DNA from 4 places in the Streptomyces sp. NPDC048197 genome. Region 2 is predicted to be linked to each of the others. Evidence: riboswitches for the same ligand, from Rfam matches in the RefSeq annotation. Region 2 holds a riboswitch; each other region holds the start of a gene.
The links. A riboswitch is a leader RNA that binds a small molecule or an ion and turns the genes downstream of it on or off. The one in region 2 is predicted to bind cobalamin.

Region 1 (3,199 bases), on a different contig from region 2:
GTCGTAGCCGTCCGCACGCAGCCGCCGCAGCAGTTCGACGGCGGAGGCGGGGGTGTCCAGTCCGACGGCGTTGCCGATGCGGGAGTGCTTGGTGGGGTAGGCGGAGAGCACCAGCGCGAGGCGCTTGTCGGCGTTGGGGAGGTGGCGCAGCCGGGCGTGGCGTACGGCGATGCCGGCGACCCGGGCGGCGCGCTCGGGGTCGGCGACGTAGACCGGGAGGCCGTCCTCGTCGACCTCCTTGAAGGAGAACGGGACGGTGATCAGCCGGCCGTCGAACTCGGGCACGGCGATCTGCGAGGCGGCGTCGAGCGGCGAGAGGCCCTCGTCGTTCTCCTCCCAGGCACTGCGCGGCCCGGTCAGGCACAGCGCCTGGAGGATCGGGACGTCGAGGGCGGCCAGCGCGCCGGCGTCCCAGGACTCGTCGTCGCCGCCGGCGCCGGCCTCGGCGGGCCTGGTGCCGCCGGCGGCGAGGACGGTGGTGACGATGGCGTCGGTGGTCCGCAGCGCGTCGATGAGTTCGGGCTCGGGGGCGCGGAGCGAGGCGACGTAGAGGGGGAGCGGGCGGCCGCCGGCCGTCTCGATCTGCGCGCACAGTTCGTGCACGAAGCCGGTGTTGCCGCTCATGTGGTGGGCGCGGTAGTAGAGCACGGCCACGACCGGGCCGGTGCCGTCGGCGGCCGGGCGCTCCAGGTGGCCCCAGGTCGGGGCGGGCTCGGGCGGTTCGAAGCCGTGGCCGGTGAGCAGCACGGTGTCGGAGAGGAAGCGGGCGAGCTGTTCGAGGTTGCCGGGGCCGCCGTGCGCCAGGTAGGCGTGCGCCTCGGCCGCGATGCCGACCGGGACCGTGGACTGCTCCATGAGCTGGGCGTCCGGGGCCTGTTCGCCGGTGAGGACGACCACCGGCCGGTGCTGGTCCTGGGCGAGCAGCAGGTCGAGGCCCTCCTGCCAGGCGCGGATGCCGCCGAGGAGGCGTACGACGACGAGGTCGGTGCCGTCGAGCAGGTCGGGCAGACCGGTGACGTCGAGGCGGGCGGGGTTGGCGAGCCGGTACGCCACCGGGCCGGTGGCCGCGCGGGCACTGAGCAGGTCGGTGTCGGAGGTCGACAGCAGCAGGATTCGGGGGGCCGCGGGGTGGTCCCCGGACGAATGCAGCATGCGAGCGCTGGCCTTCCTCGGGGTGTCCGCGCCCCGGGTGGTCGTAAGGACGGCGGGAGTTCCTGACTCACCCGGCACCGGCCGGGTTCACAGTGGCGGGACCGCGCCGGATTCTCACCGGGCTTCCTCCCTCGGGCCGAAGGGCCCGGCGCCGTCGCTGGCGTCCGACGGGTCAGCCGACCCGCCGACCTGCATAGTAAGGGCTGCGGGCGGAGGAGGTAAGCGGGCCTTGGCGGGGGCGGGGCGACACCGCGGGCGGCGGCTTCCGCACGCCCGGGACGCGGGCCTTCGCGGCCCGTGCCGCGGTGGCCGGATTCGTCCGTTTCATGGCCGGATCCGCCCCGGATCGGTCGCGCACCGTCGTAGGTATGCTCGCCGCCATGCCGCCCTCCCCCTCACCACGGCCCCGACGGGCCGAGCCGCCCGTGCGGGCCCGCGGTGACGCCTGCCCGGGAGCACTGCGGCTGCATCCGGCCGCCGACGGCCATCTCGCCCGAGTACGCATCCCCGCCGGTGACTTGACGGCTCGTCAGGCGCACGCGCTGGCCGATGCCGCGGACCTGCTCGGTGACGGCCGGCTGTCCCTGACCTCGCGCGGCAACGTCGAGCTGCGCGGCCTGCCGGACGGCTGCGGCGGCCGCCTCGCCGAGCTGCTGCACGACGCCGGCCTGCTGCCCTCCGAACGCCACGAACGCATCCGCAACATCCTCGCCTCCCCGCTGGCCGGACTGGACCGGAACACCCCTGCTGACGTGCGGTGGTGGGCCCGCCGGCTGGACGAGCTGCTGTGCGCGAGCGACTCCGCACCTGCGCTGTCCGGCCGCTTCCTGTTCGTCCTGGACGACGGGCGGGGCGATGTGGCGGCGCTCGGCGGCGATGTGACCTTGGTCGCAGAATCGGGCATCACGGGTGACGGGGCGGCCGGCGGCGGGGCGCTGCTGCGGGTCGGCGACGACCCGGCGGCGCTGCGGATCGCCGGCCCGGACGCACCGCGCGCGGCACTGGCCGCCGCCGAGACGTTCCTGACCGCCGCGGCGGCCGGCGGCACCGGCGCCTGGCGGGTGCGTGAACTCCCCGAGGGCCACGCACTGTCGGCGCGGGACGTGGCGGCGGGGCTGCGCGCGGCGGGCATCGAGGCGTCGTACGTGGCGGAGGGGGAAGGTGTGGCCGAGCCAGTGGTCCGCCACGCGGACTCCTCCGCCCCCGGCATCATCGAGGGCCGCGACGGCCGCCGCGCGCTGTCCGTACTGGCGCCGCTCGGCAGGCTGTCGGTGGCCCAGTGGCGGCTGCTCGCCTCCCTCGCGGCCGACGAGGGATCCGGCGGACTCCGCCTCACCCCGTGGCGCGGCATCGTCGTCCCCGGCCTGCCGGCCGCCGCGGCCGCGCCCCGCCTCCGCGCACTGTCCGCCGCCGGCCTGGTCACCGACCCGTCCTCCCCCTGGCACCGCATCGGCGCCTGCACCGGCCGACCGGGCTGCGCCAAGTCCCTCACCGACGTCCGCGCGGACGTGACGGCCGCGGTCGAGGCGGGCGTACCCCTGCCACCAGGCCTCCCCGCATCCATTCCCGTGCCACCGTCAGCCCCCCTCTACTGGTCCGGCTGCGAGCGCCGCTGCGGGCATCCGCACGGCACCTGGATCGACGTACTGGCGACGGAGGCGGGATACCGGGTCGCGGTCGTCGGCCCGGACACACCGCGGCCGACGCCGCCGGCGACAGCAACACCGACCACACCGACAGCGACAGCAACCCCCGCGTCATCCGCAGTACCGGCACCATCCGCACCACCCGCAACACCAGGAACGCCAGAAACGAGGCCAGAGTGACCGCGTTCGACTACGAGAAGGACGGTGCGGAGATCTACCGCCAGTCCTTCGCCACCATCCGCGCCGAGGCGGACCTCGCCGGCCTGCCCGCCGACGTCAGCCGGGTCGCGGTCCGGATGATCCACGCCTGCGGCATGGTCGACCTCGTACGCGATCTGGCCTTCACCCCCGGTGTGGTGACCGCCGCCCGCAAGGCGCTGCGTGACGGCGCGCCGATCCTC
Region 2 (3,199 bases):
CTGGAACGCGCACGGCTCTACGACTCCGAATTCGCCCTCGCCCGCGGCCTCCAACAGGCCCTGCTGCCGCACCGGCTCCCGGTCCTCCCCGACCTGCGGACGACGGCCCGTTACCTCCCCTGCACCAGCGGCATGGACATCGGCGGTGACTGGTACGACGTCATCCCCGCCGCCGACGGCGTGTCCCTGGTCATCGGGGACGTCGAGGGACACAGCATCGCGGCGGCCGCCACCATGGCCCAACTCCGCAGCGCAGTACGGGCGTTCGTCGCGGTGGGGCACGCCCCCGGCGACGTCCTGGCGGGCGCCAATCGCACCCTCATCGACCTCGGCACCGGCCTCCTCGCCAGCTGCTGCTACCTCCACCTCGACCCCGCCGGCCACCGCGTCCGGGCCGTCCGCGCGGGTCACCCGCCGCCGCTGCTCCGCCATCCAGATGGGCACACCGACGTACTGGACCTGGAGACCGGCCCCCTCCTCGGCGTGGACCACGCCAGCGACTATCCGCAAACCCCCGTCGACCTGCCACCCGGCTCCGCGCTCGCCCTCTACACCGACGGCCTGGTCGAAGAACGCGGTACCCCCATCGACGTGGGCATCGACCACCTCCGCGCCTCGATGGCCCACGCCCGTGCCGACTCCCTCGACGAACTCGCCGACCGCCTCCTCCACCACGCCCAGCGCTCCTCCTACCGCGCCGACGACATCGCCCTCCTGCTCACCGAATACCGACCGGCCGCGACGGGCCGATAGCCACGGAGGGGCGTTAGGCTGGTCGGGCAGCTGGTTCGCCCTGTCCGCCAGGCAGGCGTGTCGTAAGAGGGAACCCGGTGGGATTCCGGGACTGCCCCGCAGCGGTGAGTGGGAACGAGCGCCGTCATACGCACTGGACCCGGACGGGTCTGGGAAGCGACGGCCAGTAGGTGTCCGCCTTTCGCAGTTCGATGGGTGGATGTGCCCGCGAGTCCGAAGACCTGCCCGTTGCCCGCGCGTGAGGGATCACGTGCGGACGTTCCGGTGACCTTCGAGGGCGGGTCGGCGTACAGACCGGGCAGTGGTCTGCAGTGACAACTCCGCAACTGCTCCGTCCGGTTCGTTCGTCCTTCGCGCCTCCGTTCCGTCTCCGGGATCCGTAGGAGACAAGCTCGCGAAGGAGAGTTTCTTGTGACCGTGACAGCGACAGGGGCAGGGGCCGGGAAGTCCGCGGCCGCGACCGTTCGGGCCACCGTGTACGGCTACCCCCGGCAGGGCCCGCGACGGGAGCTGAAGAAGGCCGTCGAGGGGTACTGGAAGGGCCGGGTGACCGCCGACGCGCTCCGGAGGACCGCCGCCGAGCTCCGCAGCGCCAACTGGCGGCAGCTGGCCGACACCGGCATCGACGAGGTCCCGACCGGCGACTTCTCGTACTACGACCATGTCCTGGACACCACCGTCATGGTGGGCGCGATCCCCGAACGCCACCGGGACGCCGTCGCCGCCGACCCGCTCGACGGCTACTTCGCCATGGCCCGCGGCACCCAGGACGCCGCGCCGCTGGAGATGACCAAGTGGTTCGACACCAACTACCACTATCTCGTCCCGGAGTTGGGCCCGGGCACGGTGTTCACCACCGACTCGGCCAAGCAGGTCGGTGAGCTGCGCGAAGCCCTCGCACTCGGCCACACCCCGCGCCCCGTCCTCATCGGCCCCGTCAGCTACCTGCTGCTCGCCAAGCCCGCGCCCGGCGTCGCCGCCGGCTTCGAGCCGCTCACCCTCCTGGACCGCCTGCTGCCGGTGTACGCCGAGGTCCTCGCCGACCTGCACGCGGCCGGCGCCGCATGGGTACAGCTCGACGAGCCCGCCCTCGTCCAGGACCGCACCCCGGCCGAACTGAACGCCGCCGAGCGGGTCTACCGAGAGCTCGGCGCCCTCACCGGCCGGCCGAAGCTGCTGGTCGCCTCGTACTTCGACCGCCTGGGTGAGGCCCTGCCCGTACTGGCCAGGACCCCGGTGGACGGGCTCGCGCTGGACTTCACCGGGGCCTCGGCCGCCCAACTCGACGACCTCGCCGCCGTCGGCGGACTGCCCGGCAAGCGGCTGGTCGCCGGCGTGGTCAACGGCCGGAACATCTGGATCAACGACCTGGAGAAGTCGCTGTCCACCCTCGGCACCCTCCTCGGACTCGCCGGCCAGGTCGATGTCGCCGCGTCCTGCTCCCTCCTGCACGTCCCCCTCGACACCGCCGCCGAACACGACATCGACCCGCAGATCCTGCGCTGGCTGGCCTTCGCCCGTCAGAAGACCACCGAGGTCGTCACCCTGGCCCGTGGTCTCGGCCGCGGCACCGAAACCATCGCCGCCGAACTCGCCGCCAACCGCGCCGACCTGGCCTCCCGTGCCGCTTCGCCGATCACCCGCGTCCCCGCCGTACGTACCCGGGCCGCGGCCGTCACGGACCGCGACACCCGCCGCTCGCAGCCGTACGACCGGCGGGCCGCCGCGCAGCGCGCCCAGCTCTCGCTGCCGCTGCTCCCGACGACCACCATCGGCTCCTTCCCGCAGACCGGCGAACTGCGCACCGCCCGGGCGGACCTGCGGGCCGGCCGCATCGATACCGTCGCCTACGAGGAACGCATCAAGGCCGAGATCCAGGAAGTGATCTCCTTCCAGGAGAAGACCGGGCTCGACGTCCTGGTGCACGGCGAGCCCGAACGCAACGACATGGTCCAGTACTTCGCCGAACAGCTCTCCGGCTACCTCGCCACCCGGCACGGCTGGGTCCAGTCCTACGGCACCCGCTACGTCCGCCCGCCGATCCTCGCCGGTGACCTCGCCCGCCCCGAGCCCATGACCGTGCGCTGGACGACCTACGCCCAGTCGCTCACCGGCCGCCCCGTCAAGGGCATGCTCACCGGCCCGGTCACCATGCTCGCCTGGTCCTTCGTCCGCGACGACCAGCCGCTCGCCGACACCGCCCGCCAGGTCGCCCTCGCCCTGCGCGATGAGGTCAACGACCTTGAGGCGGCGGGGACTTCGGTCATCCAGGTCGACGAGCCGGCACTGCGCGAGTCCCTTCCGCTGCGCGCCGACGCCCGCCCGGCGTACCTGGCCTGGGCCACCGAGGCGTTCCGGCTGACCACCGGCGGCGTACGCCCGGACACCCAGATCCACACCCATATGTGCTACGCTGAGTTCGGCGACATCCTCGCCGCCATCGAGG
Region 3 (3,199 bases), on a different contig from region 2:
GTCGCCATGCTGGTGGTGCCGGTGCAGATCGGCCTGCTGCCGGTGGCCAAACTGTTCGGCGCGCTCGGCCTGTTCGGCTCCATCCCCGGCGTCATCCTGTTCCACACCGCGTACGGTCTGCCGTTCGCCATCTTCCTGCTGCGCAACTACTTCGCGGAGATCCCCAAGGAGATGCTGGAGGCCGCGCGGATGGACGGCGGTGGGGAATGGCGGATCTTCTCCCAGCTGATCCTGCCGCTGGGCCGCCCGGCCATCGCCAGCCTGGCCATCTTCCAGTTCCTGTGGGTCTGGAACGACATGCTGGTCGCCCTGCTCTTCGCGGACAACGAGTCGCAGCCGCTGACGGTCGCCCTGCAGTCGCAGATGCGGCAGTTCGGCAGCAACATCGGCGTGCTGGCGCCCGGCGCCTTCCTGTCCCTGATCGTGCCGCTGATCGTGTTCTTCGCGTTCCAACGGCACTTCGTCCAGGGGATCATGGCCGGTTCGGTCAAGTAGCCCGGGGCGACCGCACGGCGCGGGGCCCGCTGTCCAGCACAGCGGGCCCCGCCGTCGTGCACTGCGTCAGCAGTTCCGCGGTCGCGTCGTCGACCACGCGGTAGCGCACCACCCGGCCGTCCTTGGCGCCCTCGACCACGCCGGCGGCCCGGAGCAGGCGCAATGCCTGCGAGACCGCGGTGTCCTTCATGCCGGTGGCGACCGCCAGGTCGGAGACGGCGATGGGGCCGGCCCCGTGGAGGGCGAGCAGCAGGGCGAGGCGCCCGGGATCGGCGAGCAGGGCGAAGCGGTCGGCCCAGGCCCGGACCTCGCCCGGCTCACCGATGGCGGCGATGGCGTCGCAGACGCGGTGGCCGTCGATGGTGCGGTGGTCGGCGCGCTCGGCCGGGACGAGATGCATGAGGACATCTTTGCAGGTCACCGAATGTGATCTTGGATACCTGCACAGTTGTGCAGGCTTGAAGGAATCGTCGGACGACCCGTAAGGTTGGCGCGCCGTGGTGCTCGGGAAGCCGGTGACGGACCTTGTGGTCCCAGACCGGCGCGGCCCTCGCCACTGTGATCGGGGAGTTTCCGGCCCTTTTCGTTACGCGCACGGTGCGCGTAACGACGCCACTGACCGCAGCCTGCGGCCGGGAAGGCGGGGCAGGACGCGTGCACCCTTCCCCAAGCTCTAAAGGAGCAGGGTGATACCCCAAAGCCAGGAGACCGGCCACGGCATCTCACGAAGTGATCCACGAGGTGCTGGAGCGTGACCGCCGGATGGCCCTGTCCACCGATACCCCGACCACCCCTGCCCCCGCCACGTTCCGCTGGCGCCGGCAGGACACCGTCCGTACCGCGGGCCTGATGGCCGTCATAGCCGGGCTGCACGTCGTCGCCTTCGGCGTGCTGTTCCTGCTCGTGGTGCCCCACCACTACTCCGTCGGCAGCCAGGTCTTCGGCGTCGGACTCGGCATCACCGCCTACACCCTGGGCATGCGGCACGCCTTCGACGCCGACCACATCGCCGCGATCGACAACACCACCCGCAAGCTGATGGCCGACGGCAAGCGTCCCGTGTCGGTCGGCTTCTGGTTCGCCCTGGGCCACTCCAGCGTCGTGGTCGCCATGGCCGCCCTCGTCGCCGGCGGTGCTCAGCTCGCCGGCACCCTCCTCAACGACGAATCCCGCACCCACCAGATCCTGGGCACCGTCGGCACCACGGTCTCGGGCACGTTCCTCTACCTCATCGCCGCCCTCAACCTCATTGCGCTGACCGGGATCTGGCGGGTGTTCCGCGGGATGCGCGAAGGCCGCCTCGACGAGGCGGAGCTGGAGCAGCAGCTGGATTCGCGGGGCTTCATGAACCGCTTCCTGGGCCGGTTCACCCGCTCGATCTCCCGCCCCGGCCAGATGTTCCCGCTCGGCTTCCTCTTCGGGCTCGGCTTCGACACCGCCACCGAGGTCACGCTGATGGTGATGGCGGGCAGCGGCGCCGCGGCCGGCCTGCCCTGGTACGCGATCCTGTGCCTGCCGCTGCTCTTCGCCGCGGGCATGAGCCTGTTCGACACCCTCGACGGCACCTTCATGAACTTCGCCTACCAGTGGGCGTTCTCCAACCCGGTGCGCAAGGTCTACTACAACCTCACCATCACCGGCCTGTCGATCGCCGTCGCGCTCTTCATCGGCACCATCGAGCTGGTGACCGTGCTCCACGACAAGCTCGGTCTCAGCGACCCGGTGACCGGCTGGATCTCCGGCCTCGACCTCGACAACGTCGGCTTCATCATCGTCGGCCTGTTCGTGGTGGTGTGGGCCGCGGCGCTGGCGTACTGGCGCCTGGCCGGCGTCGAGAAGCGCTGGGCGGCGCGCTCCGCCGGCACGGGCTGAGGCTGCGTTCCGTTCCGGCGCCGTGAGTACGCGCTCACTCGGCAGGCGGAGGGGGCGGGGCGTCGCGGCCCCGCCCCCTCGCCGTGGTCATGGCTGCGCCCGCCGGCCGGCTCAGCGCAGCTCCTGGATGCGGATCAGGTTGCCCGCGGGGTCGCGGAAGGCGCAGTCGCGGATGCCGTACGGCTGCTCGGTCGGCTCCTGGACGACCTCGGCGTCGCCGGCCTGCACCCGTTCGAAGGTGCCGTCGAGGTCCTTGGTGGCCAGCAGGATCCAGCCGTAGGTGCCCTTCGCCATCATCTCCGTGATGGTGCGGCGCTCGTCGTCGGTGACGCCGGGGTCGGCGGCCGGCGGCGCCAGGAGGATCGACGTGTCGGGCTGGCCGGCGGGGCCGACCGTGATCCAGCGCATCTTGCCGTTCCCGACGTCGTTGCGGACCTCGAAGCCGAGGGTGTCGCGGTAGAAGGCCAGGGAGGCGTCCGGGTCGTCGTGCGGGAGGAAGCTGGTGTGAATGGTGATGTCCATGGCTCCCACGCTAGAGGCGCTCGGTGACCTGCGCTTCTCGATTCCTGATCGGTCTGGTCACCTGCTTCGCCAGGCACGGCGGCAGCTCCGCCGGGGCGAGCGCCGCCTGGCGCCGGTAGGCACTGGGCGGCATCCCGACCAGCTCGGTGAAGCGCGTGCTGAAGGTGCCCAGTGACGAGCAGCCGACCGCGAAACAGACCTCGGTGACGCTGAGGTCGCCACGGCGCAGGAGGGCCATCGCGCGCTCGATGCGCCGCGTCATCAGGTAGGAGTACGGGGACTCGCCGTACGCCAGCCGGAACTGGCGGCT
Region 4 (3,199 bases), on a different contig from region 2:
CCCCGACGCCCTGTGCGGCCCCCGCCCCGGTCATGACCTCGCCGTCGCCCCCGACGCGGCCCGCCCCCTGCCCGGCGTGGCGCGGGCGGTGTCGGTCCGGCTGCCCACCGCCTACGGGGAGTTCCGGGCGGTCGGCTATCTCGACCGGCCCAGCGGAACCGAGCATGTGGCGCTGGTGTACGGCGAGGTCACCGGCGAACCGGTGCTGACCCGGGTGCATTCGGAATGCCTGACCGGGGACGCCTTCGCGTCCCGGCACTGCGAGTGCGGTGACCAGCTGTCCGCGGCGCTGCGGGCGATAGCGGCGGCCGGGCGCGGCGTGCTGGTCTACCTCCAGGGCCACGAGGGCCGGGGCATCGGCCTGCTGGCGAAGCTCCGCGCGATGCAGCTCCAGGAGGAGGGGCTGGACACCGTCGAGGCGAACATCGCGCTCGGCCTCCCGGTCGACGCCCGGGAGTACCGCGCCGCCGCGCAGATCCTCGACGACCTCGGCGTCCGCGCGGTACGGCTGCTGTCCAACAACCCGCGCAAGCGCGCCGCGTTGGTGCGGTACGGCATCTCCGTCACCGAGCGCGTCCCGTTGCTGGCCGAGCCCCAGGCGGAGAACATCCGCTATCTCCGCACCAAGCGCGAGCGTCTCGACCACGACCTGCCGCACCTCGACGGCATCCCGGGCCAGCTCTGACACACCGTCAGGTCCGTACCGACAGAAGCGGTCCGGGTGTGACGCAGCAGGTCCGGGGCCCGCGAGGAGCGCTCGCGGGCCCCGGACCGGTGGTGCGGTGCAGGTGCCGGATCAGGAGGCGACGGACACCGCCCCGGCCCGCTCGGCGGCCGGCCGGGCCGTGACGACGCGCTCCGCCAACTGCCCGAAGACCAGCCCGAACGCGGCCCACAGCACCAGCTGGACGGCGAGCGCCGACAGCCGGAACTGCCACAGCAGCGTGGCGGAGAAGTCCGCGGGCACCTCGTTGACGGCCGGCAGGAACGCGTAGGCGAGCCCGACGGCGACCACGAACGCGGCGACGGCGGTCACCGTCGCGTACCAGTTGCCCAGCTTCAAAGCCAGCCGCCGGCCGAGGATCGTGGCGGCGACGGCCAGCAGGAGGCCGAGCAGCATCATCAGGAAATACAGGGCGGTGCGTTTGCCGATGGTGTCGGGGTCGCCGACCGACGGTGGATTGGCCGGGTATTTCAGGAACGGTACGACGTAGCCGGCCACCAGCGCCGCCCCGGAGAGCAGCAGGGCCGTGGCGCGGGCCCCGAACCGGCCGATCCGCCCCAGGGCGAAGCAGAAGGCCAGTGCGGCGATCCCGCCCAGTGCCACGCCGTAGACCAGGACGCCGGTGGCGAGCCCGGCCGTGGACTGCAGTCCACGGCTGACCACTTCCATCTCGTGTTCGTGGCTGTGTGCCTCCTCGAAGGCGATGGCGGCGTCGATCCGCGGTTCGCCCAGCACGTAGGCGACGAGGAGGGCCAGTACGCCGGCGGCCAGGCCGGCGAGCATGCCGCGGACCATCAGGGTCCTGACGGTGAGGGAGTTCATGGCTGCGGCCGTCCGTCAGTGGCAGGGGAAGCCGAGGAGGTGGCGCCCGTCGTGCAGCCATTCATGGACGTCCGAACCGGACAGCAGCGAGGTGGCGCCCTGCTCCGCGCCGACGAAGTACAGCAGGACCAGCAGCAGCACACCGGCGAACAGTGCCCAGGGGGCGATCGCCTTCAGCGGGAGAGGGGCGGGGGTGGTGGTGGCGCCGGTGGTCGGCGGTGCGATGGACGAAGCCATGGCATGACCTCCTGTTGGGGGGAACTCGCGTCCCCGGTAATGGGAGTGCAGAACGACATGCGGGTCTGGCTCATCCGGTACCGGCCCCTGGCGGGCTGATAAAAAACCGGACATACAGTGGCGCGACCGCGCCGGGATCCCACCGGCTTCCGTCATGCCGTCGTCAAGCACCGGGAAACGTACCGTGATCCGGCCATCTGGCCAAGACCGTACGGGGGGCGGACCGGTGCGGGCCGGGGCGCATCCGCCGGGCAACTTCCTTGCCCGTCTGAGGAGTTGGCGTCCCGGCGACAGAGGAGGGAAGAGGGCATGACAACTCGGGTGATGCTGGTCTCACCGGCCGCGGGCGACGCCCAGCGCGAGGTGCGCTTCGACGACGACTCCCCACCGCACGCGGCCGGGCTGCGACGGGCCCGGGCCGCCGCGGGGGCGCTGCCGGCCGCCGACCGGGTCTTCGCCTCGCCCTCCGCGCGCTGCCGGCGCACCGCGGAGGAGCTCGGACTGCCGGCCGGGCCGGTGCCGGAGCTGGCGGGCTGTGCGATGGGGGAGTGGCGGGGGCGGACCCTGGCGGAGCTGGCCGAAACGGAACCGCTCGCGGTCTCCGCCTGGCTGGACGATCCGGACTTCGCCGGGCACGGCGGGGAGTCGCTGCGGCAGCTCTGCGACCGGGTCGCGGGCTGGCTGACCCGCATGGCGCTGGACGCCGGACGGGTACTGGCGGTCGTGGAACCGGACGTGGTGCGGGCCGCCGCGGTGTGTGCCCTGCGGGTGCCCGCGGACGCCTTCTGGCGGCTGGACGTGGCACCGCTGACCGTGACGGAGCTGAGCGGGCGGGGCGGCCGCTGGAATCTGGGCCTGGGCCGTGCGCTGTAGCGCGGGGCGGTGGAAAGGTGACCGTACCCCTTCAAAATTCACCTGCTTCTTCATCTACACATAAAGGCGACATAAGCGCAGAATTAAACCGTGGCCCGATGCCACGCGATAACGGCCAGGCTGCGAGCGAAGGAGGCGAGTCGCATGGCCGACGTCTCACACCACAGGGGAGATCTCGCAGGTCACCCCGACGCTTCGGAGATGCAGGCCCGATACGAGCGGGTGCTCGGTGGGCGTGATGTGGTACTTGTCGACGGTCCGGTGTTCCTCGTCGGCCTGTACTGCGCCGTCTCGCCGTTCATCGTCCATTACACGCTGGCGCAGCCCGCCCTGGCGACGCACAACCTGATCGTCGGGATCGCGATTGCCCTGCTGGCGGTCGGCTTCACCGTGACCCCGGCGCGGATGTACGGGCTGAGCGGCGCGATGTGCGCGATCGGCGTGTGGATGATCATCGCGCCCTGGCTCGTGGGCCGCAGCCCGGACGCGGGCGTCATCTGGAACAACGTCGTCATCGGTGCGCTGACGTTCCTGCTGGGCGCC

Region 1: linked by a shared signal. The riboswitch ahead of cobN (cobaltochelatase subunit CobN) and the one ahead of metE (5-methyltetrahydropteroyltriglutamate--homocysteine S-methyltransferase) in region 2 are both predicted to bind cobalamin.
Region 3: linked by a shared signal. The riboswitch ahead of ACGF4C_RS27475 (HoxN/HupN/NixA family nickel/cobalt transporter) and the one ahead of metE (5-methyltetrahydropteroyltriglutamate--homocysteine S-methyltransferase) in region 2 are both predicted to bind cobalamin.
Region 4: linked by a shared signal. The riboswitch ahead of ACGF4C_RS17135 (CbtB-domain containing protein) and the one ahead of metE (5-methyltetrahydropteroyltriglutamate--homocysteine S-methyltransferase) in region 2 are both predicted to bind cobalamin.

The regions. Positions count from the first base shown of each region.
Region 1 is NZ_JBIDAJ010000001.1:644,000-647,198, reverse strand. It holds gene cobN (cobaltochelatase subunit CobN) at 1-1,152, opposite strand, end outside; cobalamin riboswitch at 1,189-1,317, opposite strand; gene cobG (precorrin-3B synthase) at 1,533-2,978, shown strand; gene ACGF4C_RS02895 (precorrin-8X methylmutase) at 2,975-3,199, shown strand, end outside.
Region 2 is NZ_JBIDAJ010000005.1:199,142-202,340, reverse strand. It holds gene ACGF4C_RS09650 (SpoIIE family protein phosphatase) at 1-753, shown strand, start outside; cobalamin riboswitch at 804-979, shown strand; gene metE (5-methyltetrahydropteroyltriglutamate--homocysteine S-methyltransferase) at 1,165-3,199, shown strand, end outside.
Region 3 is NZ_JBIDAJ010000024.1:72,598-75,796, forward strand. It holds gene ACGF4C_RS27465 (carbohydrate ABC transporter permease) at 1-495, shown strand, start outside; gene ACGF4C_RS27470 (metalloregulator ArsR/SmtB family transcription factor) at 488-895, opposite strand; cobalamin riboswitch at 977-1,227, shown strand; gene ACGF4C_RS27475 (HoxN/HupN/NixA family nickel/cobalt transporter) at 1,258-2,367, shown strand; gene ACGF4C_RS27480 (VOC family protein) at 2,479-2,889, opposite strand; gene ACGF4C_RS27485 (helix-turn-helix transcriptional regulator) at 2,900-3,199, opposite strand, start outside.
Region 4 is NZ_JBIDAJ010000011.1:62,237-65,435, forward strand. It holds gene ribA (GTP cyclohydrolase II) at 1-685, shown strand, start outside; gene ACGF4C_RS17130 (CbtA family protein) at 797-1,546, opposite strand; gene ACGF4C_RS17135 (CbtB-domain containing protein) at 1,562-1,783, opposite strand; cobalamin riboswitch at 1,824-1,979, opposite strand; gene ACGF4C_RS17140 (histidine phosphatase family protein) at 2,093-2,656, shown strand; gene ACGF4C_RS17145 (SPW repeat protein) at 2,801-3,199, shown strand, end outside.